Shumkonia mesophila: one gene and its partner. The protein of the gene in region 1 binds, or shares a complex with, the protein of each later gene. Links are inferred from orthologs where the notes say so. Each region holds a gene or a part of one and is shown on either strand. Other genes may lie near its edges.

Region 1 (16,362 bases):
GGCCGGGGACAAGGAAACAGACTGTTAGCCGATGCAGCGCGCGTGTTATAAGTCGGGACCCAGCCACGATCAATGCGTTGATTTCAAAAAAGGTGATCCGAAGCCTTGCCTTCGACGCCCGGAAACCCGAGTATTCCGCCCCACGAAAGCCATCGGCCCGCGACGGTGGTTTTTCCATCGCCGTCCGGTTCCGAAACGCGGGTATTGCAGTAGGCCCGAGCGCCTGAACGTCTGAACGCCTGAGAGAGGATCTATGCCGAGGGAAGGAAGCAAACCGCAAATCGACTCCGCGCTTGTGCACCAGCTGGCCCAGCTGCTCGACGAGACGGGCCTGACGGAGATCGAGTACGGGACCCAGGAATGGCACCTTAGGGTCGCCAAAGGAAGCCTCGCCCCGGCCGCCTTCGCCGCCGTCGCGGCCCCTTCGGCGCCTGCCGCGGCCATTGCGGCGGTCGAAAACGACCCCGCCAAGCATCCCGGCGCCGTCCTTTCGCCCATGGTCGGCGTCGCCTACATCCGCCCCGAACCGGACGCGGCGCCGTTCATCCAGGTCGGCGACGAGGTGCGGGTCGGCCAGACGCTGGTGCTGATCGAGGCGATGAAGGTGTTCAACCCCATCAAGTGCGTGCGGGCCGGCAAGGTGACGCGCGTCCTCGTCGCCAACGGCGCCCCGGTGGAGTATGGCGAACCCCTGCTGATCGTCGAGTAACGGCGCATGTTCGAAAAAATCCTGATCGCCAATCGCGGAGAGATCGCGCTGCGCATTCACCGCGCCTGCCGCGAGATGGGCATCCGTACGGTGGCCATCCATTCGACGGCCGACGCCGACGCCATGCACGTGCGCCTGGCCGACGAGGCCATCTGCATCGGCCCGCCGGCGCCGGCCAAAAGCTATCTCAATGCGCACGCCATCCTGTCGGCGGCGACCATCAGCAACGCCGAGGCCATCCATCCCGGATACGGCTTCCTGTCGGAAAATGCCGACTTCGCCCAGATGGTCGAGGAGCACGGCTTCGTCTTCATCGGCCCGTCGCCCGACCATATCCGGCTGATGGGCGACAAGATCGTCGCCCGCACCACCGCCAAGGAAGCCGGCCTGCCGGTCGTTCCCGGCTCGCCGGGCGCCGTCGAATCGCTGGCCGAGGCCGGCACCATCGCCGCCGCCATCGGCTATCCCGTGCTGGTCAAGGCCTCGGCCGGCGGCGGCGGCCGCGGCATGCGGGTCGCCGACACCGCCGACGACCTGCAGACCGCCTTCGAGCAGGCCCGCAAGGAGGCCGAGAACTCGTTCGGCAATCCCGAGGTCTACATCGAGAAGTACCTGCGCACGCCGCGCCACATCGAGGTGCAGATCCTGGCCGACGCCCACGGCAACGTGGTCCATCTGGGCGAACGCGACTGCTCGTTGCAGCGCCGCCACCAGAAATTCCTGGAGGAAGCCCCCTCGCCGGCCCTCAACGACGTGCAACGGGCCGAAATCGGCCGCATTGCCGCCGACGCCGCCCGGAAGATCGGCTACCGCAGCCTGGGCACGATGGAATTCCTCTACGAGAACGGCGAGTTCTATTTCATCGAAATGAACACGCGCCTGCAGGTGGAGCATCCGGTGACCGAAATGATCTCGGGCCTCGACCTGGTGCGCGAGATGATCCGCGTCGCCGCCGGTGCGCCATTGGGCTTCGCGCAGGAGGACATCCGCTTCACCGGCCACTCCATCGAATGCCGCATCAACGCCGAGAATCCGGTGACCTTCCTGCCCTGCCCGGGCCGGGTCGGCGATTACCACGCGCCGGGCGGCCTGGGCGTCAGGGTCGATTCGGCGCTCTACGCCGGCTACACGGTGCCGCCCTACTACGACAGCATGATCGCCAAGCTGATCGTCTATGGGACAAACCGCAACGAGTGCCTGATGCGTTTGCGCCGCGCGCTCGAGGAATTCGTCATCGACGGCCTGGAGACGACGATTCCCCTGCATCAGCGCCTGCTCGCCGAACCCGACTTCATCAACGGCGAGTACGACAACCGTTGGCTGGAGCGGTTTGTCGGGGGGCAATGAGCGGGTCCGACGACAGCGATCTCGAACTGACTCCCGATCTTTTGCTGCGCGCCTATGCGGCGGGCGTCTTCCCGATGGCCGAAAGCCGCCGGGCGCGAAGCGTCTTCTGGGTCGAGCCCAGGCTGCGCGGCGTGCTGCCGATCGAGCGGTTCCACGTGCCGCACAGCCTGCGCAAGACCGTCCGGCGCGGCCTTTTCGCGGTGCGCTGCGACACCGCCTTCGAGGCGGTGATGCGGGCCTGCGCCGAGCCCCGGCCCGGCCATCCGGAAACCTGGATCAACGAGCCGATCGTCGCGGCCTACACCGCGCTCCACCAACGGGGTTTCGCCCATTCCGTCGAATGCTGGCAGGGAGAACAACTCGTCGGCGGCCTGTACGGCGTGGCCCTGGGCGGCGCCTTTTTCGGGGAAAGTATGTTCTCGCGGGTGCGCGACGCCAGCAAGGTGGCCCTCGTCCACCTGGTGGCGCGCCTGCGGCTGGGCGGATACGTGCTGCTCGACGTGCAGTTCGTCACCGAGCACCTGGCCCGCTTCGGCGTCGAGGAAGTTCCGGCCCGCGCCTATCGCCGCAGGCTGGAGACGGCGCTGGCCGTCGACGCCCGTTTCTACGGAGACTTGCCGGAAGGCGATGTCGGTTCGGCGCTCGACTCGGTCTTGTGGCAGTCGACCACCCAGACGTCATAGACCGGGTGCTCCATGGCCGACAGCGCCGGGCTGGAGGCGAACATCCAGCCGCGGAAGATGCTGACCGCCGCCTCGCCCGGCCGGACTTCCCAGATGTCGAGGAACGAGGCGCTCTCCGGCGGCTCCTCGGGCGGCCGCTTCTCGCAGGTGCGGGCGATGATTTCGAGCGTCCCGAAGCGCACCACTTCGCCGACCGGCGCCTCCAGCTTGGTAACCCGCGCCGTCACCTTGTCCAGTCCCTGAAGGACCGCCGTGTTATAGGTCTCGGCCCGGGCCGAAGCCGGGAGCATCAGGCCCGCCGTCAGAAGTCCCGCCACGATTGCGCGATTGACCATGCCTTGCCGATTCCCCGTTTCCAAGCTGGCACCGGTATTAGCACCGGCGCCCAGGCGCCGACAACCACCCCATAGCTAGGGGCGGATTGCGGCAAATCGAAGACGGACATAGTCGGCCCGCCAGACGCCGTCCGCGTCGCGCAGCCTGGGCGCCAGATCGCCCACCACTTCGGTAACCAGCCCCGGACGCTCGGCTTCGGCGATGCGGCCCAGGAACGGCCCGCCGAAGGTCGCCAGCCATCCCTCGATGGCGGTCGGCAACGGGGTCGGCCGCTCGAACAATTCCATCCGCTCGATCGTGAATCCGCTCCGCCGCAGAAGGCCGGAGAAGTCTTCGGCGTCCGGAAAGTACCAGGGAAAGGCCCGGCGGTCGTCTACCCCGCGCCGCGCCAGCGCGGCCAGCAGCGCTTCGGTGATCAGCCTGACGTTGCCCTTGCCGCCGAATTCCCCGACGAAGCGGCCGCCCGGCCTCAGCCCCCGGAAGACGTTGGCGACGACGCGGGCCGGATCGGCCATCCAGTGAAGGGCGGCATTGCTGAAGACGGCGTCGAATTCCTGTTCGAAGGCCATGCTGTGGGCATCCAGCAGGCGGGCGTCGAGGCCACGATCCTGGGCCGCCTTAACCAATTCGGGGCTGGCGTCGATGCCGACGACATCGGCGCCGATTGCGGCCAGCTTGGCGGTCAGGACACCGTCGCCGCATCCGACGTCAAGAATGCGCTCGCCCGGACGCGGTGCCAGCAGGGTAACGACCGGCTCTCCCAACGCCGCCACGAATCCGGCATTGCGCGCGTATCCCTCGGGCGTCCAGGATTGGCCGGGAACGACGGAATGCCGGGTCATCTATTTCTTGGTTTCGCCACCGGTAGCCAGGAAGATGATCTCGCCCACCTGATCCTCCAGCGAGCGGTAGTCCTTGGTCTTGGCGATGGTGCCGCCGTCGGCGATGCGCTCGGCCGCCTGGCCGGGCTCCAGGCGCACGTACTTGCCGCCGAGCAATCCGTCGCTGTCGATGCTGGCCTGGGTGTCGGCCGGCAGCTTGACATCGGGAATCATGGCCAGCGTCACCACCGCGTCGAAGGTGGCGGGATCGAGGCGGGCATCCAGCACGGTACCCACCTTGATGCCGCTGATGCGCACGTCGCTGCCGCGCGTCAGGCCGCCGATCCTCAGGAAATTGGCCTTGACCTCGTAGCCCCGGGCCGTTTCGACCTGGGCCAGGTCGTAGGCGAAAAACACGAACAGGCCGGCCACCAGCAGCACGACGGCGCCCATCACGGTTTCGATCAGGTTTCTACCCATGGGTTGGCCCTTTCTTTCCAGGCGGACGCGCCGTCACGGCGCCGCCTTTTTCTCTTTGTCCGCCGACAGCCGCGCCCGGCCCTGGGCGATGATCAGGTCCAGAAGGTCGCCGACCAGAAGCGCGTCCTGGGTGAACTGGATGGAATCGCCGTTCTTGAACGGCTCCGGGTCGCCGCCGGGTTCGAGTTCGAGGTACTTGCTGCCGAACAGGCCGTCGGTATGGATGGCGATCGAGGTATCGGCCGGCAGCGCGACGTCGGTGTCCACGTGCAGAAGGGCAACGGCGCGGAAGTGCTTGTCCAGGCTCAACGACTTGACGGCGCCGATCTGGACGCCGCCCAGGCGAACCGAACTGCCCACCGCCAGGCCGTCGATGCGATTGAACGTCGCCGTCAGGTCATAGCCGGTCTCGGTGGCCCGCGCCGCCATGTCGCGGGCGGCGAAGGAAAACACGACGATGGCCGCGAAAGCGGCGAAAACGACGCCGCCCACCGCCACTTCCTTGACCGATTGCCTCATTGTCCGCGTGCCGGTTCGTCCGCCAGGCCGCCGTCCGGCGACCATGCCTCGTAATCGCCGGTCGCCGGCGCATGGTGCCGCGCCGCCAGTTCGTGGCCGCTCGGCCGATAGGCCCGCTCGGTGCCGGTGAGGTTGGGTTGGTGTTCCTTCTGCCACGGCCGTGCCAGGGCCGCCTTTTCGGTCAGCGGTTCGGCGACGGTGTGGTGCAGCCAAGCGTGCCATTCCGACGGCACCTTCGAGGCCTCGTCCCCGCCCTTGTAGATCACCCACCGGCGCTCGCGCCCATACCGGCGGCCGCGCCTGGCCTGGTAATAGCGATTGCCGAATTCGTCGGTCCCGACCAGCCGGCTGCCGAACAACGTCGAGAAAATCGTTCCCATCGTAATCAAGGGCAGTATCCGCTTTCGGTCTGATTTGAACCTCGCCCCCGCCCGCGGCGAAGGACGGGCCGACCGCCCGGCCGGCGCGGCCAATATGGCACTTGGGATGGCCGCCGTCCAGCCCGCGGCGGACCGGCCAAGGCCCGCTTCGGCGGGGGTCGCGGACCGGTCAGCCGGCGACGTCGCGCCGATTCGCCCGCCAGGCCCGGGAATCCCCCGCGCCGCCGCCCGTCGGCGGCGCCTTTATCCAAAAACGTATACCAGATCCAGTCCTTTTTCTCCGTTTCAGGCACGAAATGTAGTTGCGATGAGAACCGCTCTCGTCTACATTTTGTTCTGCGTCACCGCCGACCCCACCATTTGTTGTGGTTAACACGACGGGGGGTCTGGTGGCTGCCGCTCCGGTGGAGGGTCCGGAGCCTACATAACGCACAATTTGACGGCCATGCGCGCAGTAGGGGGAGTTATGCGAGTCACGCGGTTCTTTACCAGGGCAGAAAAGTCACCGTACGAAGCCATCGAGTTCCGGACCACGTCGAGCGAGATTCGCAATCCCGACGGCTCGGTGGTGTTCCGGCTCGACACCATGGAGGTGCCGGCCGACTGGTCGCAGGTGGCATGCGACGTCCTGGCCCAGAAGTATTTCCGCAAGGCCGGCGTTCCCGCCAAGCTGAAGCGCGTCGAGGAAAACAGCGTGCCGTCGTGGCTGTGGCGGGCCATCCCCGACGAGACCGCGCTGACCGCCCTGCCCGCCGACAAGCGCTATGGCAGCGAAACCACCGCCACCCAGGTGTTCGACCGCATGGCCGGGGCGTGGACGTACTGGGGCTGGAAGGGCGGCTATTTCGATTCCGAGGCCGACGCGAAGGCCTACTACGACGAGATGCGCTACATGCTGTGCGCCCAGTTGGGCGCCCCCAACTCGCCGCAGTGGTTCAACACCGGCCTGCACTGGGCCTATGGCATCGACGGCCCGGCCCAGGGCCATCACTACGTCGATTTCCGCACCGGCGAACTGGTGCGTTCGGAATCGGCCTACGAGCATCCGCAACCGCACGCCTGCTTCATCCAGAGCATCAACGACGACCTGGTCAACGAGGGCGGCATCATGGACCTGTGGGTGCGCGAGGCGCGCCTGTTCAAGTACGGGTCCGGCACCGGCACCAACTTCTCGCGCCTGCGCGGCGAGAACGAGGCGCTGTCGGGCGGCGGCAAATCCTCGGGCCTGATGAGCTTCCTTAAGATCGGCGACCGCGCCGCCGGCGCCATCAAGTCGGGCGGCACCACCCGGCGGGCCGCCAAGATGGTCGTGGTCGACATCGACCATCCCGACGTCGAGAACTTCATCAACTGGAAGGCCTACGAGGAGCAGAAGGTCGCCGCCCTGGTCGCCGGCTCCCGGATGGCCAACAAGCACCTGAAGCTGGTGATGGCGGCCTGCGCCGGCGCCGGCGAGGACCGCTTCGATCCCAAGAAGAACCCCGAGCTCAAGAAGGCCATCCGCGAAGCCCGGCGCGCCATGGTCCCCGACAACTACGTCCAGCGGGTCATCCAGTACGCGCGCCAGGGTTTCGACAAGGTCGACTTCCCGGTGTTCACCACCGACTGGGATTCGGATTCCTACCTGACCGTGTCGGGCCAGAATTCCAACAACAGCATCCGCGTCACCAACGACTTCCTGGAGAAGGTGAAGAACGACGGCGAGTGGGATCTGAAGCGGCGCATCGACGGCGGCGTCTCCAAACGCCTCAAGGCCCGCGAGCTGTGGGACAAGATCGGCTATGCCGCCTGGGCTTGCGCCGACCCGGGCATGCAGTACGACACCACCATCAACGACTGGCACACCTGCCCGAACTCGGGACGCATCAACGCCTCCAACCCGTGCTCGGAGTACATGTTCCTCGACGACACGGCGTGCAACCTGGCCTCGCTCAACCTGATGCCGTTCGGGCGCGACGACGCGACGTTCGACGTTCCCGCCTTCGAGCATGCCGTCCGCCTGTGGACGATCACGCTGGAAATCTCGGTGCTGATGGCGCAGTTCCCGGCCGCCCGCATCGCCGAACTGTCCTACGAGTTCCGCACGCTGGGCCTCGGCTTCGCCAATATCGGCGGCTATCTGATGGCCAACGGCATCCCTTACGATTCGACCGAGGGACGCGCCATCTGCGCCGCCATTTCCGCCGTCATGACCGGCGTCGCCTATGCCACCTCGGCGGAAATGGCCGAGGAACTGGGCGCCTTCCCGGGCTACGAGCGCAACAGCAAGGCCATGCTGCGCGTCATCGCCAACCACCGGCGGGCCGCGCACGGCGCCAGGGACGGCTACGACGCGCTGTCGATCCCGCCGGTTCCGCTGGAAGCCGCGACCTGCCCCGACGCCGCCTTGGCCGCCGCTGCGGCGCGGGCCTGGGACAAGGCGCTGGACGCCGGCACCGAGCACGGCTTCCGCAACGCCCAGGTCACGGTGATCGCGCCAACCGGCACCATCGGCCTGGTCATGGACTGCGACACCACCGGCATCGAACCCGACTTCGCCCTGGTGAAGTTCAAGAAGCTGGCCGGCGGCGGTTATTTCAAGATCATCAACCGCATGGTTCCCCAGGCCCTGGCCCGCATGGGCTATGCCGAAGGCGAGGTTGACGCCATCATCCGCTACGCGGTAGGCCACGCCACCCTGGCCGGCGCCCCCGGCGTCAACCACGAGACGCTCCGGGCCAAGGGCTTCACCGACGGCGCCATCGAGGCCATCGAGAAGGCCGTCGCCGAAGCCTTCGACATCAAGTTCGTCTTCAACAAATGGACGCTGGGCGAGGCCTTCTGCACCGAAGCCCTGGGCATCCCGGCGGACGACCTCAACGACGTGTCGTTCGACCTTTTGACGGCGCTTGGCTTTTCCAAGGCCGACATCGCGGCGGCCAACACCTACGCCTGCGGCGCCATGACGCTGGAAGGCGCGCCCGGTCTCAAGGACGAGCACCTGCCGGTGTTCGATTGCGCCAACCCGTGCGGGCGCACCGGCAAGCGATACCTGTCGGTGGAAAGCCACATCCGCATGATGGCGGCCTGCCAGCCGTTCATCTCGGGGGCCATTTCCAAGACCATCAACATGTCCAACGCCGCCACCATCGAGGACTGCAAGAACGCCTACATGTTGTCCTGGACGCTGGGGCTCAAGGCCAACGCGCTCTATCGCGACGGCTCCAAGCTGTCGCAGCCGCTGCAATCCGCGCTCCTCGACGACGACGATATCGAGGACACGGTCGAGGCGGTGATCGAGCAGGCCAACCCGGCGCGCGCCGAGATCATCGCCGAGCGGATCGTGGAGCGCATCGTCGAGCGGGAACGGGCCTCGCGCCGCCGCCTTCCCGACCGCCGTAAGGGCTATACCCAGAAGGCGGTGGTCGGCGGCCACAAGGTCTACCTCAGGACCGGCGAATACGAGGACGGCAGGGTCGGCGAGATCTTCATCGACATGCACAAGGAAGGCGCCGCCTTCCGCAGCCTGATGAACAACTTCGCCATCGCCATCTCGATCGCGCTGCAATATGGCGTGCCGCTGGAGGAATTCGTCGAAGCCTTCACCTTCACCCGCTTCGATCCCTCGGGCATCGTCGAGGGCAACGACACCATCAAGATGGCCACCTCGATCCTCGACTACCTGTTCCGCGAGTTGGCCGTCTCCTACCTCGGCCGCCACGACCTCGCCCATGTCGAGCCCCACGACCTGACGCCCGATACCGTCGGGCGCGGCAACCGCGAGGGCAACCTGCCCGAGGTCACCTCCGCCGAGGCGCTGGAGGTGGTCGGCCGCTTCGCCAGCCAGGGCTTCGTGCGGCGCAACCTGCTGGTACTGCGCGGCAACCGCCGCAAGGCCGGCGAGGCCGACCAAGCCCAGGCGATGACCGGCATCGGCACCGTCAGCGCGGTGGCCGGCGGCAACGGCGGCGCCACGATGTATGTGGAAAGCGGCCATGCCGACGTCACGCACGTGGGCGGCCACCGCGTCGAGAAGATGCGCAGTGCCAAGATGCAGGGTTACGAAGGCGATCCCTGCGAGGAGTGCGGCAACTTCACCATGGTCCGCAACGGCACCTGCCTCAAGTGCATGACCTGCGGTTCGACGAGCGGGTGCAGCTGATACGACGGGAAGTCAAGGGGCAGCTGGGGGGCCTTGGCCCCCCTTTTTTTGCCTACACCGGCAGCCTGACCACGGCCTCGAAGCCGCCCTGCCGGCCGCTGGCGGGGGAAAGCAGCAGCAACTTGCCCCCGGCGCCGGTGGCGATGGCTTCGGCGATCGCCAGGCCGAGGCCCGCCCCCTTGGCCCTGGTGGCGCCGCGTTCGAAGCGCTCCTTTAATCGGGCCAGGACGTCGGACGGTACGACCGGACCGTCGTTGACGATCCGGATCGTGGTACCGTCCGCAACCACAACGTCGACGGGCCGGCCCGGCTCGCCGTGCGTGAGGGCGTTCTCGATGAGGTTGCGCATGAGGACGCCAAAGGCGTCGGCATCCATGGCCGACATCAGGGTGGTCCCCGCCGGCAGGGCCAGGCGAAGCCGCTGCGGCTCGTCCCCCTTGCCTCGGAACTCGTCGAGGACGTGGACGAGAACGCCGGTCAGGTCCTGCGGCCGTTCCGACAGCAGCGCGCTGCCCTCGGCCTTGGCCAGTTGCATCAGCTTTTCCGACAGCCGTGTCAGGTCGTGCAGCGAACCTTCGATGCGGCGGGCGCGTTCCCGCACCGGCCCCTCCGGCGCCTCGGCGATCAGACGCTGGGTCTGGGCCAGCGTGGCGGCGATCGGGGTCCTGAGCTCGTGGGCGCTGTTGGCGGTGAAGCTGCGTTCCGTTTCCAGGGTCCGGCGTACGCGTTCCATCAGCCGGTTTACCGAGTCGGCGATGGAACCGATCTCGGCGGGAAGCGCGCGGGCCACAAGGGGCGACAGGTCGGCGCCGCTGCGCGCTTCGATTTCCTCTTTCAGGCCGATGACCGGACGCATGCTGCGGCGCACGAAAATCCAGACGCCGAGCAGGCTGACCGGCACCAGGAAGAGGAGCGGCAGGAACAGCGCCACCGACGCCTCGATCGCGGCCAACCGCCGGTGGGCAAGCGGCTCCGCCACCTGGATGAAGATGGTGCCGCTGACCGCCGCCTCGCCGTAGATGCGATGGGAAGCGGTCTGGCGGAAGCCGTGCGAGGGCTCGGCTGGAAACTTTTCAAGATCGGCGTCGTGCGAGTGCAAAAGGATGCGTCCCGACTTGTCGCGGACCAGATAGGTCAGGAATTCCTCGTGCTTTCCCAAGGCCGCCACCGCCTGCTCGGTGTCGCTGTCGCGCTCGATGATGCCAATGACCGCCAGCGGCAGAAGCCGCTGCGCAGTTTCCTGCAACGCGCTGTCGAACGCTTCGTCGAGTTCGTGGCGCACCACGATGCCCGCCGCCATCGTGGCGGCCAGCCACATCAGGGTGACCCCGGCTGCGAGGCCGACGCCGAGCCGTCGCTGCAGACTGGCCCTGCCGCTCATGGCCGGCCCAATCGATAGCCCATGCCGCGTACCGTCTCGATGACCTTTCGGTCCAGCTTCTTGCGCAGGCGGCTGACGTGAACCTCGATGGTGTTGCTTTCGATTTCGGCGCCGAAATCGTAGAGGCGCTCTTCGAGCTGCCGTTTGGAGAGGATGGCGCCCGGCCGCTGGATCAGGGCCTCGAAAATCGCCCATTCCTTGGCCGTCAGGTCGACCGGCCGACCGGCCCGGTAGACGGCGCGCGAGGCAAGATCGATGTCCAGGTCGCCCAGCGCCACCAGCGGATTGGGGTTGCCGCTGTAGCGCCTGGCGACGGCGGCGATGCGGGCGGAAAGTTCGGACAGGTCGAAGGGCTTCACCAAGTAGTCGTCGGCCCCGGCGTTGAGGCCGGCGATACGATCGGTGATCTGGTCGCGGGCGGTCAGGATGATGACCGGCGTGGCGTCCCCGGCGGCGCGCCGGCCGCGCAGGAAATCGACGCCGCGCCCGTCGGGAAGCATGAGGTCGAGCAGGACCAGATCGTAGGACACGGCCCGCACGCTGTCGGCGGCATCGGCGACGCAGGTCACCCGGTCGACCGCGTGACCGTCCGCCGCCACCTGTTCCGCCACCGCGCGTCCCAGCGCCTCGTCGTCTTCAATCAAGAGAATGCGCATGGCCTGCCTGAGCTGCCTTCCCGATGCCGTTAGGCTTCGTCTTTTGTGACCTGCGGACCTGAAGCCAAGCTGAAGCCCGAAGGGCCGCCGCTTAAGGTTCACGTCAGGCGGGATCTTTATGTTTGCCCCATCGCAATCATTGAAATGGAGCCCAACCCATGACCCGCACCCTCGTCGCCACGGCCTTCGCCTTCGCAACCTTGGGAACCGGCGCCGCCGTCGCCGCCGACCGCTGCACCGTCCCGATGGCGGAATGGCAGCCTCGCGAAGCCCTTCAGCAGAAATTGCAGGCCGCCGGCTGGAACGTGAAGAAGCTCAAGACCGAAGACGGCTGCTACGAGGCCTACGCCATCGACGACAAGGGACATCGCGTCGAAGCCTACTTCGACCCGAAGACGTTGGAAACGGTAAAGGTAAAGGTCGAGGGTTGATCCGATGGAACAGACGGTAAAGGTCTGGGACCCGGTCGTCCGTCTGTTCCACTGGAGCCTGGTCGTCAGCTTCGCGGTGGCGTGGCTGACGGCCGACGAGTGGGACAACCTTCACGAATGGGCCGGCTACGCCGCCGCCGCCCTGATCGGTTTTCGTCTGGTGTGGGGTCTCGTCGGCCCGCGCTACGCCCGGTTTTCCCAATTCATCCGCTCGCCGCGGGACGTCGCGGCCTATGTCGGGGCCACGCTTAAGGGCAAGGAGCCGCGCTATCTCGGCCACAATCCGGCCGGCAGCTTGATGATCCTGGGGCTGATTCTCGCCATGGCCGGCACCGCCGCCACCGGTTGGATGCTGACGCTCGACTCCTTCTGGGGCGCCGAGTGGGTGGAAGAGACGCACGAAGCGATGGCCACCCTGATGCTGTTCATGGTCGCCACCCACGTAGCGGGGGTCATCTTCGCCAGCCGGCGCCACAAGGAAAACCTGGTGCGGGCCATGATCGGCGGCCGCAAGCGGGCGCCGGGACCCACCGACGTCTCCTGACCGCGTCGCCGCCGGGCCTAACCGTCGGACCTGAGCAGGAAGCGGCGGCCGAGCGGCTGGATCGGCCGCGTGTTGTCGGGAAACAGCGCCGCGAAGGTGGCGATCTGGTCGGCCGACGCGGTGACCGGCATCTGGAACACCGCCCACTGCACGATCTCGGTGCAGGGCGGCGTCGTCAGTGAACCGGCATAGCGCCACAACCTGCCACCGGGCACCAGCGCCGACGGATCGACCATGCCGGGGGTCGTCACCTCCGGACCGGCGGCGCGAGGCATCGCCACCCACACCGCCGCCAGCGCCGGATTGGCCGGCCCCGCCTCGATCAGTACGCCCAGCACGGCGATCTCGCCGTCGGCGGCGCGATGCACCAGGTGTGCCTCCATGGCGAAAGCCCGGCCCGCCACCCGGTGTTCGCTCGGGTGGTGAAAATGGAACTGCGCCAGGTCGTAGGCCTTGCCGCCGATCGTCGTATGGCCGCCGCCGGCGCCGTCCACCTGAATGGTGTGGCCGTTGTGGATGACGCGCAGCGGCACCGGTTTCAGGTGTGGCACGACCGCCGGCGGATCGGCGGCCACGGCGCCATCGAGGTCGACCGGCGACTGCTCGCGGCCGGCCCCGCACGCGCCGTAGGCGGGATCGAGTTTGCCCCAGCGATCGGGCCCCTGCGCTCCGGCATAGCCCCAATGGGCGCCCTCCGCCGCCAGGACCCGGCCGGCGGCGAGGCAGATCGGGCAGGCCAGGGCGCCGAGCACGAGGCGCCGACGGGTCATGGTCGCAATCACCGGTATTCTCATTGGCTGCTTTTCCATCGAAATGCGGGAAAAAACCTCTCCGCCTTCATACATCTAGCGCAACGAACCTTGTTGTCATCCATTATTTTGTATATGCTACTACCAAATGTGGCATGAGCCCATATCCCATCACATGGATGGCAGGCTAGCGCGTTCGACAAGCGGATGGTGGCGATGAACCGTCTCTTCTGGCGATCCTCCCTGGGAACTGCTGGGCGAGTCCCGGAGATGGGCTCCGGGACCGCCCGCCTTTTCCGGAAAGGGCCTGAGGCAAAGGTCGTCTGATGGCAACGGAATGGCGGCACGTCACCGGTCATTTTCACGCCTTCATCGGCAATCTTCAGCCGACGCCGCTTGAGCGCCGCCGGGCCCACGCCGCGGCGACCGAGGTTGCCGATTGCCTGCGCCGCCAGTTCGCCCCGCCCCGGCCGCCCCGCGGACGCCATTTGACGGTGTCCGGCCGGCCGGCCCGCGCGCCCGACGACCATGTCGTGACCGGCGGCTATGGCAAGGGAACCGCGGTGCGTCCGGCCCGATCCGTCGACATGCTGTACATCCTGCCGGCCGAGCTGCGGCCGCCGACCGCCATGGCGCGGCCGATGATCGCCTCGATGGCCGGCGAGATGTCGGCCGTGCTGGCCAGCACGTTCGCCACCCGCGAGCAGCCGGGCGAAGGATGGCTGTCGGTCCGTTCCTTCTCCGACGTCGAGGTTCGCCTGACCCCCTGTTTCAGGACCGCCGGCGACGCCTTGATGGTGGCGGCCCCGCAGGAATCGGGGGCATGGCTGTCGACCGATCCCGCCGCCGAGACGGCCCGCCTGCACCAAGCCGATCTCGCCAGCGGCGGCAAGGCGACCCACCTGATCATGATGCTGAAGGCGTGGCGGCGCACCCACGACGTCGCGCTGACCTCGCTGGCCATCGAACTGCTGGTCACCGAGTTCGTGCTGGCCTGGATCTACCCACGCCGCAGCCTGCTGTTCTATGACTGGATGGTCAGGGACTTCTTTTTCTGGCTGGTCCATCAGGCCCGCCGCGAACTGCTCACGCCTGGCGCCCTGGAGCGCCTCCATCTCGGCGACGCATGGCTGGAAGCGGCCGCCCGCGACTATGGGCGGGCGCGGCGCGCCTGCGCCATGGAACACGACAACCGCGAGGAAGAAGCCACCCGGGAATGGCGGCGGATCTTCGGTCCCGAGTTCAGTGTCGCCGCCGGCCGCCTGCCCGCCGCCCGGCAGGGCGGTTTGACCGCTCTGCCAGGTCGCGCGGCAATCGACGGTTAAGCGGCGCCGCCCGGGCGGCCGGCGCCCGAAATCGTTTTGCTGCGCTCGATCGACTGCAACGCCAGATAGCTCTCGCCGAACTTCTTCATGTTTTCGAGTTCGGTATCGAACTGGTCGTAGTGGCGCTCCTCGTCGGTGACGAGGTTCTCGAAGATCTTTTTCGACGCCGAATCGGCGTTGCTGCTGCATTCGTTGGCCCACAGGTTATATTCGCGGGCGCTCTCTTCCTCCATCTTGGCGGCGTGCTGGACCATTTTCTTGACGTCGCGGATCGCCTTCACCGGCACCGCCACCTTCATGGCGACGTCGCCCTTCAGGAAAAGAATGCGCTCGGCCAGAACCTCGATGTGCATCATCTCCTGGATGGCGGTCTGCCTGAAAAGACCGGCCAGCAGGTCGTAGCCCTGATCGTCGCAATGAAAATGGAAATACATGTACTGGTGGACCGCCGCCAGCTCGTCGGCGACCGCCTTGTTGAGAAGTTCGATGCTCTTTTCATGCATGGGGGGAATCCTTTCTTGGCTTTCCGCCGCTCGACGCCGGCGGTTGGGATGGCTTGAATTCGTGCCGACCGATCATTCTACCGGGACTTGCAAGGGGGCGGAAGCCGGCAGAGCGGCTTTTTCGTTTCCCGCGTCACCGGTTCCGCCCTGGGCATGCCGTCCGGCGTTGCGCCGCCCCTCCGCTTTGGATATCGTGGGGGCTTCCGGTCGGACCCGCCAGGCCCGACGGGGTGGGGTGGTGGTTCGGCCGTTCGCGGCCTTTTTTTCCGGCCCGTGACGGCGCCAAGGGCAGAAGAGTTCGATGCCGCAGAACAGAAAGCTGACGTTTTTCGTGGTCGATGACGACCCCGATGTCCTCGCGTTTACCCGCTCGCTGCTGGAAGCCGAGGGGCATGCGGTGATCGATCACCTCGGCAGCGCGACGGCGCTGGCCGAAATTCTCGCCGCCAAACCCGACTGCGTGCTCATCGACCTGATGATGCCGGGAACCGACGGGCTGGAGCTGTGCAAACAGCTCAACGAGCAGAAGGATCGGCACGGTGCCCGCATCGTCATCATTTCGGGCAAGGCCTACGAGGCCGATCGCACCCGCGCCTACGACCTCGGTGCCCATGGCTATATCGTCAAGCCGCTCAACGCCGCGACCTTCATGGACAAGCTCTATCGCGTCATCGACGACGAGATGGAGGTCACCTTCTGGGGCGTGCGCGGAACCCTGCCGGTGCCCGGCGAGAAGTCGCTGCGCTATGGCGGCAACACTTCCTGCGTGTCGCTGGAACTTGCCAAGGACCAATTCTTCATCTTCGACGCCGGAACCGGCATCAAGGCCCTGTCCGACCACCTGATCGCCACGCGGCGCCAGCGCATGGAAGCCAAGATCTTCATCTCGCATCCGCACTGGGACCACATCAACGCCCTGCCGTTCTTCGGGCCGCTTTACATTCCCGGCAACGAGTTCGAGATCCTGGGCACGTCGCACGGCAACATCAACATGCGCCAGATGATCTCGGCCCAGATGGACGGCATCTTCTTCCCCATCCGCCTCAAGCAGTTCGGCGCCCGAGTCTACTTCCGCGACCTGGAAGAGGAGACGTTCTCCGCCGGCGACGGCATCACGGTACGCACCAAGCTGCTCAACCACCCCGGCAAGTGCCTCGGCTATCGCGTGGAATACCGCGGCCGCTCGGTCTGCTATGTGACCGACCACGAATTCGATTTCGAACGGAGCGAGTTCTACAATCCCTTCTATGTGAAGAACCTCACCACGTTCCTGCAAGGCGCCGACCTGCTGATCACCGACACCACCTATACCGACCAGGAATACCAGAGCAAATTGGGATGGGGGCATTCCTGCGTC
Region 2 (8,607 bases), on another replicon or contig:
AGCATGCCGAATACCAGGTGCAGCGGGCGGTCCCGCCAGTGGCGGAAATGCTCGGCCAGCACGCGGCCGGCCCCCGGATTGTGGCCGCCGTCCAGCCACAGTTCCCAGCCCTCGGGCAGCAAGGCGGGGAGCGACCCCTTCGTCAGGCGTTGCAGGCGGGCCGGCCATTCGACGGCGCCGAGGCCGGCGGCGATGGCCGCCTCGGGGATGGAAAATCCCGCCATCCGTCGGGCGCAGGCTACCGCCAGCCCGGCGTTATGCACCTGGTGCTTGCCGGGCAACCCGGGGCGGGGCAACGCCAGCGAACGGTCGCCCTCGCAGAAGAGCACCCCCTCGCCGCGGCCGAGCACGAACCAGTCCGCCCCCTCTTTCACCAGCGGCGTACCCAGCGCCGCGGCCCGCCGTTCCAGCACGCGGGCCACCTTGCGGCCCTGCGCCGCCGTCAGGCAGGGAACGCCGGCCTTCATGATGCCGGCCTTCTCGGCGGCGATCTGCTCGAGGGTGTCGCCCAGATACTGCATGTGGTCCATGGAAATCGGGGTGATGACGCTAAGCAGCGGCCGGGGTACCAGGTTGGTGGCATCCAGGCGGCCGCCGAGGCCGGTTTCCAGCAGGGTGACATCGGCCGGCGTGCGGGCGAAGGCCAGCATGGCGGCGGCCGTTGTGATCTCGAAGAAGGTGACCGGCGCGCCCGCGTTGACCGCCTCGCACTCCTCCAGCAACGCCGTCAGGCGGTCGTCATCGATCAGCCGCCCGGCCACGCGAATGCGCTCGTTGAAGCGCACCAGATGCGGCGAGATGTAGGCGTGCACCCGATAGCCCGCCGTCTCCAGGATCGCCCGCAGGAAGGCGATGACCGAGCCCTTGCCGTTGGTGCCGGCAACGTGGACGACGGGCGGCAGCCGCTCGTGCGGGCGGCCGAGCCGATCCAGCAGCGCCTCGACGCGGTCGAGGGAAAGATCGATAAGCTTGGGATGCAGCCGCGTCAGACGATCGAGGACGGGGTCGCTACTCAGCCGACGTTTCCTTTTCCTTGTTGGCCTTAGCCTTGGCGGCAAAGGCCTTGGCGACCGCCGTGCGGGCCGGCTTGGCCGGGGCGGCCGCCTCCTCGGCGTCGCCCAGCGTCACCAGTTCCCCCGGCGGGCGGCGGTTGCGCAGCAGGTCGACGATGCGGATCAGGGTGGCGCGCAGCTCGTGGCGGTTGACCACGATGTCGACCATGCCGTGATCGTAGAGGTATTCGGCCCGCTGGAAGCCCTCGGGCAGCTTGGCGCGGATGGTCTGCTCGATGACCCGGGCGCCGGCGAAGCCGATGACCGCGCCGGGCTCGGCCACGGTAATATCGCCCAGCATGGCGAAGGAGGCCGAAACGCCGCCGGTGGTCGGATCGGTCAGCACCACCAGATAGGGCAGGCCGGCCTCGCGCACGTCCTCGACGGCCAGCGTGGTGCGCACCATCTGCATCAGGGACAGGATGCCTTCCTGCATGCGGGCGCCGCCCGAGGCCGGGACCACGATGAGCGGGGCGTCCTGCACCACGGCGAGGCGGGCCGCCGCCAGCAGGCCCTCGCCGACGGCGATGCCCATGGAGCCGCCCATGAAATCGAAGTTGAAGGCGGCGATGACCACGTTCATGCCGCCCATCTTGCCATGCGCCACGGAAAGTGCGTCCTGGGTGCCGTTCTTGCTGCGGGCGTCGCGCAGCCGCTCGGCATAGCGCTTGCTGTCGCGAAAGCGCAGCGGGTCATTGACCGCTTCCGGCAGCTCGATGATCTGATAGGCGCCATCGTCGAACAGCATCTTGAGGCGCTCGGTGACCGAGAGCCGCATGTGGTGGCCGCAATGCGGGCAGACCCGAAGATTGGCGGCGAGATCGCGATGGAAGATCATCTGCTCGCACTTCGGGCACTTGTGCCAGAGGTTCTCGGGGATCTCCCGCTGGCCGACCAGCTCGCGCAGTTTCGGACGAACCCAGTTCTTCAGCCAGTTCATCGCGCGTCCTCCCGAACGCGGCCGGCGGCGACGCCACCGGCCAGTTCGCTCACCATACCCAAAACGGCCGTGACCAGCCCCGGTTCCGCAACCCCGGCGGCATTCAGGTTCGCGGCCAGGCAATTGACCAGGGCCGAGCCGACCACCGCGGCATCGGCCACCGCCGCCACCTCGGCGGCCTGCGCGGCCGTCTTGATGCCGAAGCCGACGGCGATCGGCAGGTCTGTGTGGCGCCTGAGGCGGGCCATGGCGGCGCCGATATTGGCGACCGAGGCCGAGGCGGTGCCGGTGATGCCGGTGATCGACACGTAGTAGACGAAGCCGCTGGCCCTCTCCAACACGCGCGGCAGCCGCACGTCGTCGGTGGTCGGCGCCGTCAGGAAGATGAAGTTCAGCCCCGCCTTGCGGGCGGGCAGGCACAGGTCCGCCTCTTCCTCCGGCGGCAAGTCGACGATGATCAGGCCGTCGACGCCGGCCTTCCGGGCCGCCGCCAGGAAACGCTCGACGCCGAAGGCATAGATGGGGTTGAAGTAGCCCATCAGGATGATCGGCGTGGCGTCGTCGCCGCGCCGGAAATCGGCCACCAGGCGCAGAGTCTTTTCCAGCGTCATGCCGGCCGCCAGTGCGCGGAGCGAGCTGTTCTGGATGGCCGGGCCGTCGGCCATCGGGTCGCTGAACGGCATGCCCAATTCGATGAGGTCGGCGCCCGCCGCCGGCAGACCTTTCAGGATTTCCGCCGACACCCGGGGATCGGGGTCGCCCGCCGTCAGGAAGGTGACGAGGCCGGCCCGCCCCTTGGCCTTGAGATCGGCGAACCGCCGCTCGATTCGGGTAGCGCCGCTCATAGCGTGGTCCCTTCCAGCCGGGCGATGGTGTCGAGATCCTTGTCGCCGCGCCCGCTCATGTTGACGACCAGCAGGTTGTCGGGCCCCAGGGTGGGCGCCAGCTTGACGGCATGGGCGACGGCGTGGGCCGATTCCAGCGCCGGGATGATGCCCTCCAGCCGGGTGCATTGATGGAAGGCGGCGACGGCCTCGGCATCGGTGATGGAAACGTATTCGACGCGCCCGACGTCGTGCAGCCAGGCGTGCTCGGGACCAATCCCGGGATAGTCGAGGCCGGCCGACACCGAATGGGCCTCCTCGATCTGGCCGTCGGCGTCCTGCAGCAGGTAGGTGCGGTTGCCGTGCAGCACGCCGGGCCTGCCCGCCGCCAGGCTGGCGGCGTGCTTGCCGGTGGCGATGCCTTCTCCGGCCGCCTCGACGGCGACGATGCGAACGGTTGGCTCGTCGAGAAAGGGATGGAAGAGACCCATGGAATTGGAGCCGCCGCCGATGCAGGCCAAAAGGGTGTCGGGCAGCCGGCCCTCGGCCTCCCGCATCTGCTGGCGCACTTCTTCGCCGATCACCGACTGGAAATCGCGCACCATCGATGGATAGGGGTGCGGCCCGGCGGTGGTGCCGATCAGATAGTAGGTGTCCTCGACATTGGCGACCCAGTCGCGCAGCGCCTCGTTCATGGCGTCCTTCAGCGTCGCCGAGCCCGAGGTGACGGGGCGCACCTCGGCCCCCAGCATCTTCATGCGAAAGACGTTGGGCGCCTGGCGCTCGATGTCGGTCTTGCCCATGTAGACGACGCACGGAAGGTTGAACAGCGCGCAGACGGTGGCGGTGGCGACGCCGTGCTGGCCGGCCCCGGTTTCGGCGATGATGCGCCGCTTGCCCATGCGGCGGGCCAACAGCGCCTGGCCGACGCAGTTGTTGATCTTGTGCGCCCCGGTGTGGTTGAGGTCCTCGCGCTTCAGATAGATGCGGGCGCCGCCGAACTCGGCGGTCATCCGTTCCGCGAAGTAGAGCGGGCTCGGCCTTCCCACGTAGGTCTTGAAATAGCCGTCCATCTCGGCGGCGAAGGTGGGGTCGGCCTTGGCCGCCTCGTAGGCGCGCTCGACCTCGAGGATGAGCGGCATCAGCGTCTCGGCGACGTAGCGGCCGCCGTAGATGCCGAAATGCCCGTGCTCGTTGGGCCCGCCGCGATAGGTGTTCGGCTTATCCATGCTGTCCATCGTGCGTTGATCCGGGTGGTCCTCGGGAATGGGCGAAACCGGCCCCTCCCGCGGGCCGGTAATAAACCACAAAGTCGCGGCAAAACGGAGTTCTTTGTTTCGCCGCCGGCGGCGAGGCCGACACGGTTCGTTCAGCAGCGCCCCGCCGCTTGCAGAAATTCCTGGATTTTCAGCACGTTCTTGACCCCCGGCTGGTCTTCGACCCCCGAGGACACGTCGACCGCCCCGGCCCCGCTCTGGCGCACCGCCTCGGCCAGGTTGGCGGCGGTCAGGCCGCCAGCCAGCATCCACGGCCGTCGCCACGTCGCGGCGGCCAGCAGGCGCCAGTCGAAGGAAAGGGCGTTGCCGCCCGGACGGTCGGCCCCGGCCGGCGGCCGGGCGTCGAACAGCAGCATGTCGGCCACTTCTTCGTAGGTCCGCGCGGCGGCCACGTCGTCCGGCCCGGCGATGGGCAATGCCTTGATCACCGGCAGGCCGAAACGGCGGCGCACCTCGGCCACCCGCTCGGGGCTTTCGCGGCCGTGCAGTTGCAGGCGATCGATGCGGGCATGAGCAACAATATCGGCGAGCGCGGCGTCGTCGGCATCGACCGTCAGGCCGACCCGGACGATGTCGCCGTTGGCGTATCCCCCCAGTTCGGCGGCCACGGCCGGCTTGACGAAGCGTGGCGACGGCGGAAAGAAGACGAAGCCGATGTAGCGGGCGCCGCCCGCCGCGGCCGCTTTGACAGCCTCGGGCGTGCTCAGCCCGCAGATCTTGACGTCGACACCCATCACGAGCGGCCGATCTCGTCGGCGATGCGCCGCGCCGCCTCGGCGGGGTCGGCGGCGCCGGTGATCGGCCGGCCGATGACCAGGAAGTCGGCGCCCAGCGCCATGGCCTCGCCGGGCGTGACGATGCGCCGCTGGTCGTCGGCGGCGGCCCAGGCCGGACGGATGCCCGGCACCACCAGCTTGAAGCCGGCGCCGCAGGCGCCGCGCAGGGCGACGATTTCCTTGGCCGAGCAGACGACGCCGTCGAGGCCGCATTCCTGGGCCAGGCGGGCCAGGCGGACCACCTGCTCGGTGGTCTTGCCGGCGACCCCCATCGCCGCCAGATCGTCGTCGGTGAGCGAGGTCAGCACGGTGACGCCCAGCACCAGCGGGCGCGATGGCCCGGCCTCGGCGGCGGCCGCGGCGGCGGCGCGCATCATGGCGGGGCCGCCGGCGGCGTGGACGTCGAGCATGAAGGGATGCAGCGGCAACGCGGCCCGCACCGCGGCGGCCACCGTGTTGGGGATGTCGTGGAACTTGAGGTCGAGGAACAGCGGCAAGCCGGCGGCGTCGATCACCCGGCGCGCGCCCTGCGGGCCGTTGGCGGTGAAGAACTCCTTGCCCAGCTTGAGGCCGCCGACCAGCCCGCCGAGGTCGGCCGCCAGGTCTGCCGCCCGCCCGGGATCGGTGGTATCGACGGCGACGAAGATGCGATTGGTCGGACGGGGCATGTCGATCCCTCGCTGGGAAGCCAAATCAGGCGGAATCCAGCCGCGCCGGCACCGCCGGCCCGGCCGCCGGCTCATCGCCGGCGATGTCGCCCAGCCGCTGGCGCAGGGTGGAAAGTTCCTGCTCGGCGGCGGCGGCGCGCCGGGCGTTGGCCCGCGCGCGGTGACGGGCGCGGCCGCCGGACAGCCAGGCGATGAGGCCGCCCACCACCACGCCGCCGACCAGGCTGGCCAGCACGACGGCGAACAGCGGCGCCTCGACGGAGAACGGCACCGGCCACAGGTCGACCGTGACGGCGGCCCGGTTGTTGACCGCGAAACTGATCACCGCCAGCGCCACTGGCACCATGATGATCCAGGAGAGCAGCCTCGACACGGAGCGTCCTTTCAAGCTTCGGCGGATGGGCGCCCGCCGGAAGGGCCGGTCAGGTATTCAGAATCTGACGCAGCTGCTTGCCGGTCTTGAAGTAGGGAATGTACTTGGCCGGCACGTCGACGGAATCGCCGGTGCGCGGATTGCGGCCGAGGCGCGAGCCCCGCTCCTTGACCGAAAAGGCGCCGAACCCGCGCAATTCCACCCGATCGCCGTCGGCCAGGGCCGCCGTGATCTCGTCGAAAATGGTGGTGACGATCCGCTCGATGTCCCGGTGGTACAGATGCGGGTTGGCCTCGGCAAGGCGCGCGATCAACTCCGACTTCGTCATACCGCAAATCCTTTTCTGGTGCGTCCCCCGGCGGAGCGAGAAGGCGACTCCGCCCGCCTAGCGCCCCTCAGGGTGCCAAACCGAAACCAGCCCGTCAAGTCTAAGTCTTTCAGAAAACACGCTTTTTCCAACCGACGCATCGAGAAGTTCGCGCCACCATCCGTCCTCGCGGGCGATTTCGACGGGGCGCACCGGCAACCCCTCGGCGATGCCCTTGGCCTCGGTCAGCCACTGGCGGGCCTCGGCCTCGCCGCCCAGGTCGTCGACAAGGCCATTGGCCTTGGCCTGCCGGCCGGTGAAGACCCGGCCGTCGGCCAGGCCGAGAACCCGCTCGCGGGCCATTTCGCGGCGTTCCACCACCATGTCGACGAACAGCTCGAAGATGTCGGCTACCACCACGCGCGTCGCCTCGCGGGCCGCCGGGCTGAACGGCTCGAAGGGATTGGGCTGGGCCTTGAGCGGCGCGCTTTTGATGATCTCGGGCCTGATGCCCAGCTTGTCGAGCAGCCCGGTGATGTCGGCCGACTGCATGATGACGCCGATGGACCCGGTGACCGAGCCGGCCCTGGCGAAGACGCGATCGGCCCCGATCGCCGCCATGTAGCCGGCCGAGGTGGCGAGATCGCCCATGACCGCCACTACCGGTTTGGCGGCGGCCACCTCGCGCAGGCCGCGGAACAGCGATTCGCCGCCGACCACGCTGCCGCCCGGGCTGTCGATGTAGACGATCAGGGCCTTGGCGTCGCCGTCCCCGGCAACGGCCGCGAGCGCGTCGGTGCGGGCAGCGTCGTCGAGGATGATACCCTCGACGGTCAGCTTGGCCACGTAGCCGCCCGACACCCCGTCGGCGTAGCGACCGGCCACGGCGGCGATGAAGGCGACGATGGCGACGATCGCCGCCAGCCGCCAAAAGGTCAGGCGTCGCTTGAGGCGACGCCTGTCGATCAAACGGTCGGCATCCAGGGACATTCGACCTCCGTTGCCACCGGGGCGGTCCCGGTCGGGCACCGCCGTCGAACTGTCGTCGGAACCGGCGGGCGGCGGCCCTTCGCCACCGCCCGCACGTTCCCGTTACTCTTCGGCCGCGGGCTCGGCTTCGTCCGATTCGGCCTTGGCCTTCTTCGCCCTGGTCTTCTTGGGCTTCGGCTCGGCCTCGGCCTCGACCGCAGCTTCCGCCGCCGCCTCAGCGACCTCCTCGGCCTTGGGCTCCTCGGCCGTGGGTTCCTCGGCCTTGGGCTCCTCGGACTTGGCGGAGGCCTTCTTCTTGGCGCCGCTCTTGCGCTCGGCCTCGGCCTTCTGCTTGCGCTCGGCCTCTTCGCGCTTCTGCTGGATCGCCGCGCCGAGAATGTCGCCCAGGCTGGCCCCGGCATCGGACGAGCCGTATTCGGCCATCGCCCGCTTCTCTTCCTGGATCTCCAGGGCCTTGATCGACAACCCGAGGCGACGTCCGCCGTGGTCGATCTGGGTGATCTTGGCGTCGACCTTCTCGTCCGCCGCGAAGCGGTCGGGCCGCTGCTCGCTGCGGTCGCGCGACAGGTCGGCCTTGCGGATGAAGCCGGTCATGCCGGAATCGCCGACCTTGACCTCGATGCCGGCGTCCTGAACGGCGATGACCGTGCAGGTGACGACGTCGCCCCGCTTGAGACCGACGACGCCCGACTCGAACGGATCGCTGGTCAGCTGCTTGACGCCCAGGCTGATGCGTTCCTTCTCGACGTCGACGTCAAGCACCTTGGCCTGCACCTTGTCGCCCTTCTTGTAATCGGCCAGGGCTTTTTCGCCCGGCTTTTCCCAGGACAGGTCGGAAAGGTGGGCCATGCCGTCGATCTCGCCGGGCAGGCCGATGAACAGGCCGAACTCGGTGATGTTCTTGACCTCGCCCTCGACCAGGGAGCCGGCCGGATGGGCGGCCGCAAAGGCGTCCCACGGGTTGGTCAGGCACTGCTTGAGGCCCAGGCTGATGCGCCGCTTCTCGGGGTCGGCATCCAGCACCATGACCTCGACTTCCTGGCTGGTCGAGACGATCTTGCCGGGGTGCACGTTCTTCTTGGTCCAGCTCATTTCGGAGACGTGGACCAGACCCTCGACACCCGGCTCCAGTTCGACGAAGGCGCCGTAGTCGGTGATGTTGGTGACGCGGCCGGTGAACTTGCTGCCCGGCTGGTACTTGGCCTGCACGCCCTCCCACGGATCGGCGTCGAGCTGCTTCATGCCGAGCGAGATGCGCTGGGTTTCGGCATTGAAGCGGATGACCTGCACCTTGACCGTCTGGCCGATCTGCAGGGCTTCGCTCGGATGGTTGATGCGGCGCCACGCGATGTCGGTGACGTGCAGCAGGCCATCCACCCCGCCCAGATCGACGAAGGCGC

The links.
Region 2: the proteins of accC (region 1) and accD are in contact, whole or in part, in a solved structure (PDB 8UXZ), measured with the Escherichia coli proteins. The link is inferred for Shumkonia mesophila from one-to-one orthologs.

The regions. Positions count from the first base shown.
Region 1 is NZ_JAOTID010000002.1:85,198-101,559, reverse strand. Bases 28-2,885 are described here. They hold accC (acetyl-CoA carboxylase biotin carboxylase subunit), read left to right. Parts: upstream 28-715; coding sequence 716-2,056; downstream 2,057-2,885. Other genes in these bases: ODR01_RS03935 (DUF2155 domain-containing protein), read right to left, coding at 2,661-2,885; aat (leucyl/phenylalanyl-tRNA--protein transferase), read left to right, coding at 2,053-2,739; ODR01_RS03950 (acetyl-CoA carboxylase biotin carboxyl carrier protein), read left to right, coding at 254-709. In the rest of the region: more of ODR01_RS03935, read right to left, coding at 2,886-3,074; ODR01_RS03930 (methyltransferase domain-containing protein), read right to left, coding at 3,150-3,917; outer membrane lipid asymmetry maintenance protein MlaD, read right to left, coding at 3,918-4,376; outer membrane lipid asymmetry maintenance protein MlaD, read right to left, coding at 4,410-4,895; ODR01_RS03915 (NADH:ubiquinone oxidoreductase subunit NDUFA12), read right to left, coding at 4,892-5,275; ODR01_RS03910 (vitamin B12-dependent ribonucleotide reductase), read left to right, coding at 5,742-9,416; ODR01_RS03905 (sensor histidine kinase), read right to left, coding at 9,469-10,797; ODR01_RS03900 (response regulator transcription factor), read right to left, coding at 10,794-11,453; ODR01_RS03895 (PepSY domain-containing protein), read left to right, coding at 11,612-11,884; ODR01_RS03890 (cytochrome b/b6 domain-containing protein), read left to right, coding at 11,889-12,428; ODR01_RS03885 (carbonic anhydrase), read right to left, coding at 12,446-13,198; ODR01_RS03880 (SMODS domain-containing nucleotidyltransferase), read left to right, coding at 13,504-14,502; ODR01_RS03875 (bacterioferritin), read right to left, coding at 14,499-15,005; ODR01_RS03870 (response regulator), read left to right, coding at 15,307-16,362. UniProt on the Escherichia coli protein: This protein is a component of the acetyl coenzyme A carboxylase complex; first, biotin carboxylase catalyzes the carboxylation of the carrier protein and then the transcarboxylase transfers the carboxyl group to form malonyl-CoA.
Region 2 is NZ_JAOTID010000001.1:705,879-714,485, reverse strand. The notes cover bases 1-3,000. They hold accD (acetyl-CoA carboxylase, carboxyltransferase subunit beta), read right to left. Parts: upstream 1,993-3,000; coding sequence 1,009-1,992; downstream 1-1,008. Other genes in these bases: trpB (tryptophan synthase subunit beta), read right to left, coding at 2,834-3,000; trpA (tryptophan synthase subunit alpha), read right to left, coding at 1,989-2,837; ODR01_RS03245 (bifunctional folylpolyglutamate synthase/dihydrofolate synthase), read right to left, coding at 1-1,058. Also shown: more of trpB, read right to left, coding at 3,001-4,045; ODR01_RS03225 (phosphoribosylanthranilate isomerase), read right to left, coding at 4,186-4,827; pyrF (orotidine-5'-phosphate decarboxylase), read right to left, coding at 4,827-5,537; ODR01_RS03215 (lipopolysaccharide assembly protein LapA domain-containing protein), read right to left, coding at 5,563-5,910; ODR01_RS03210 (integration host factor subunit beta), read right to left, coding at 5,960-6,238; signal peptide peptidase SppA, read right to left, coding at 6,296-7,207; rpsA (30S ribosomal protein S1), read right to left, coding at 7,310-8,607.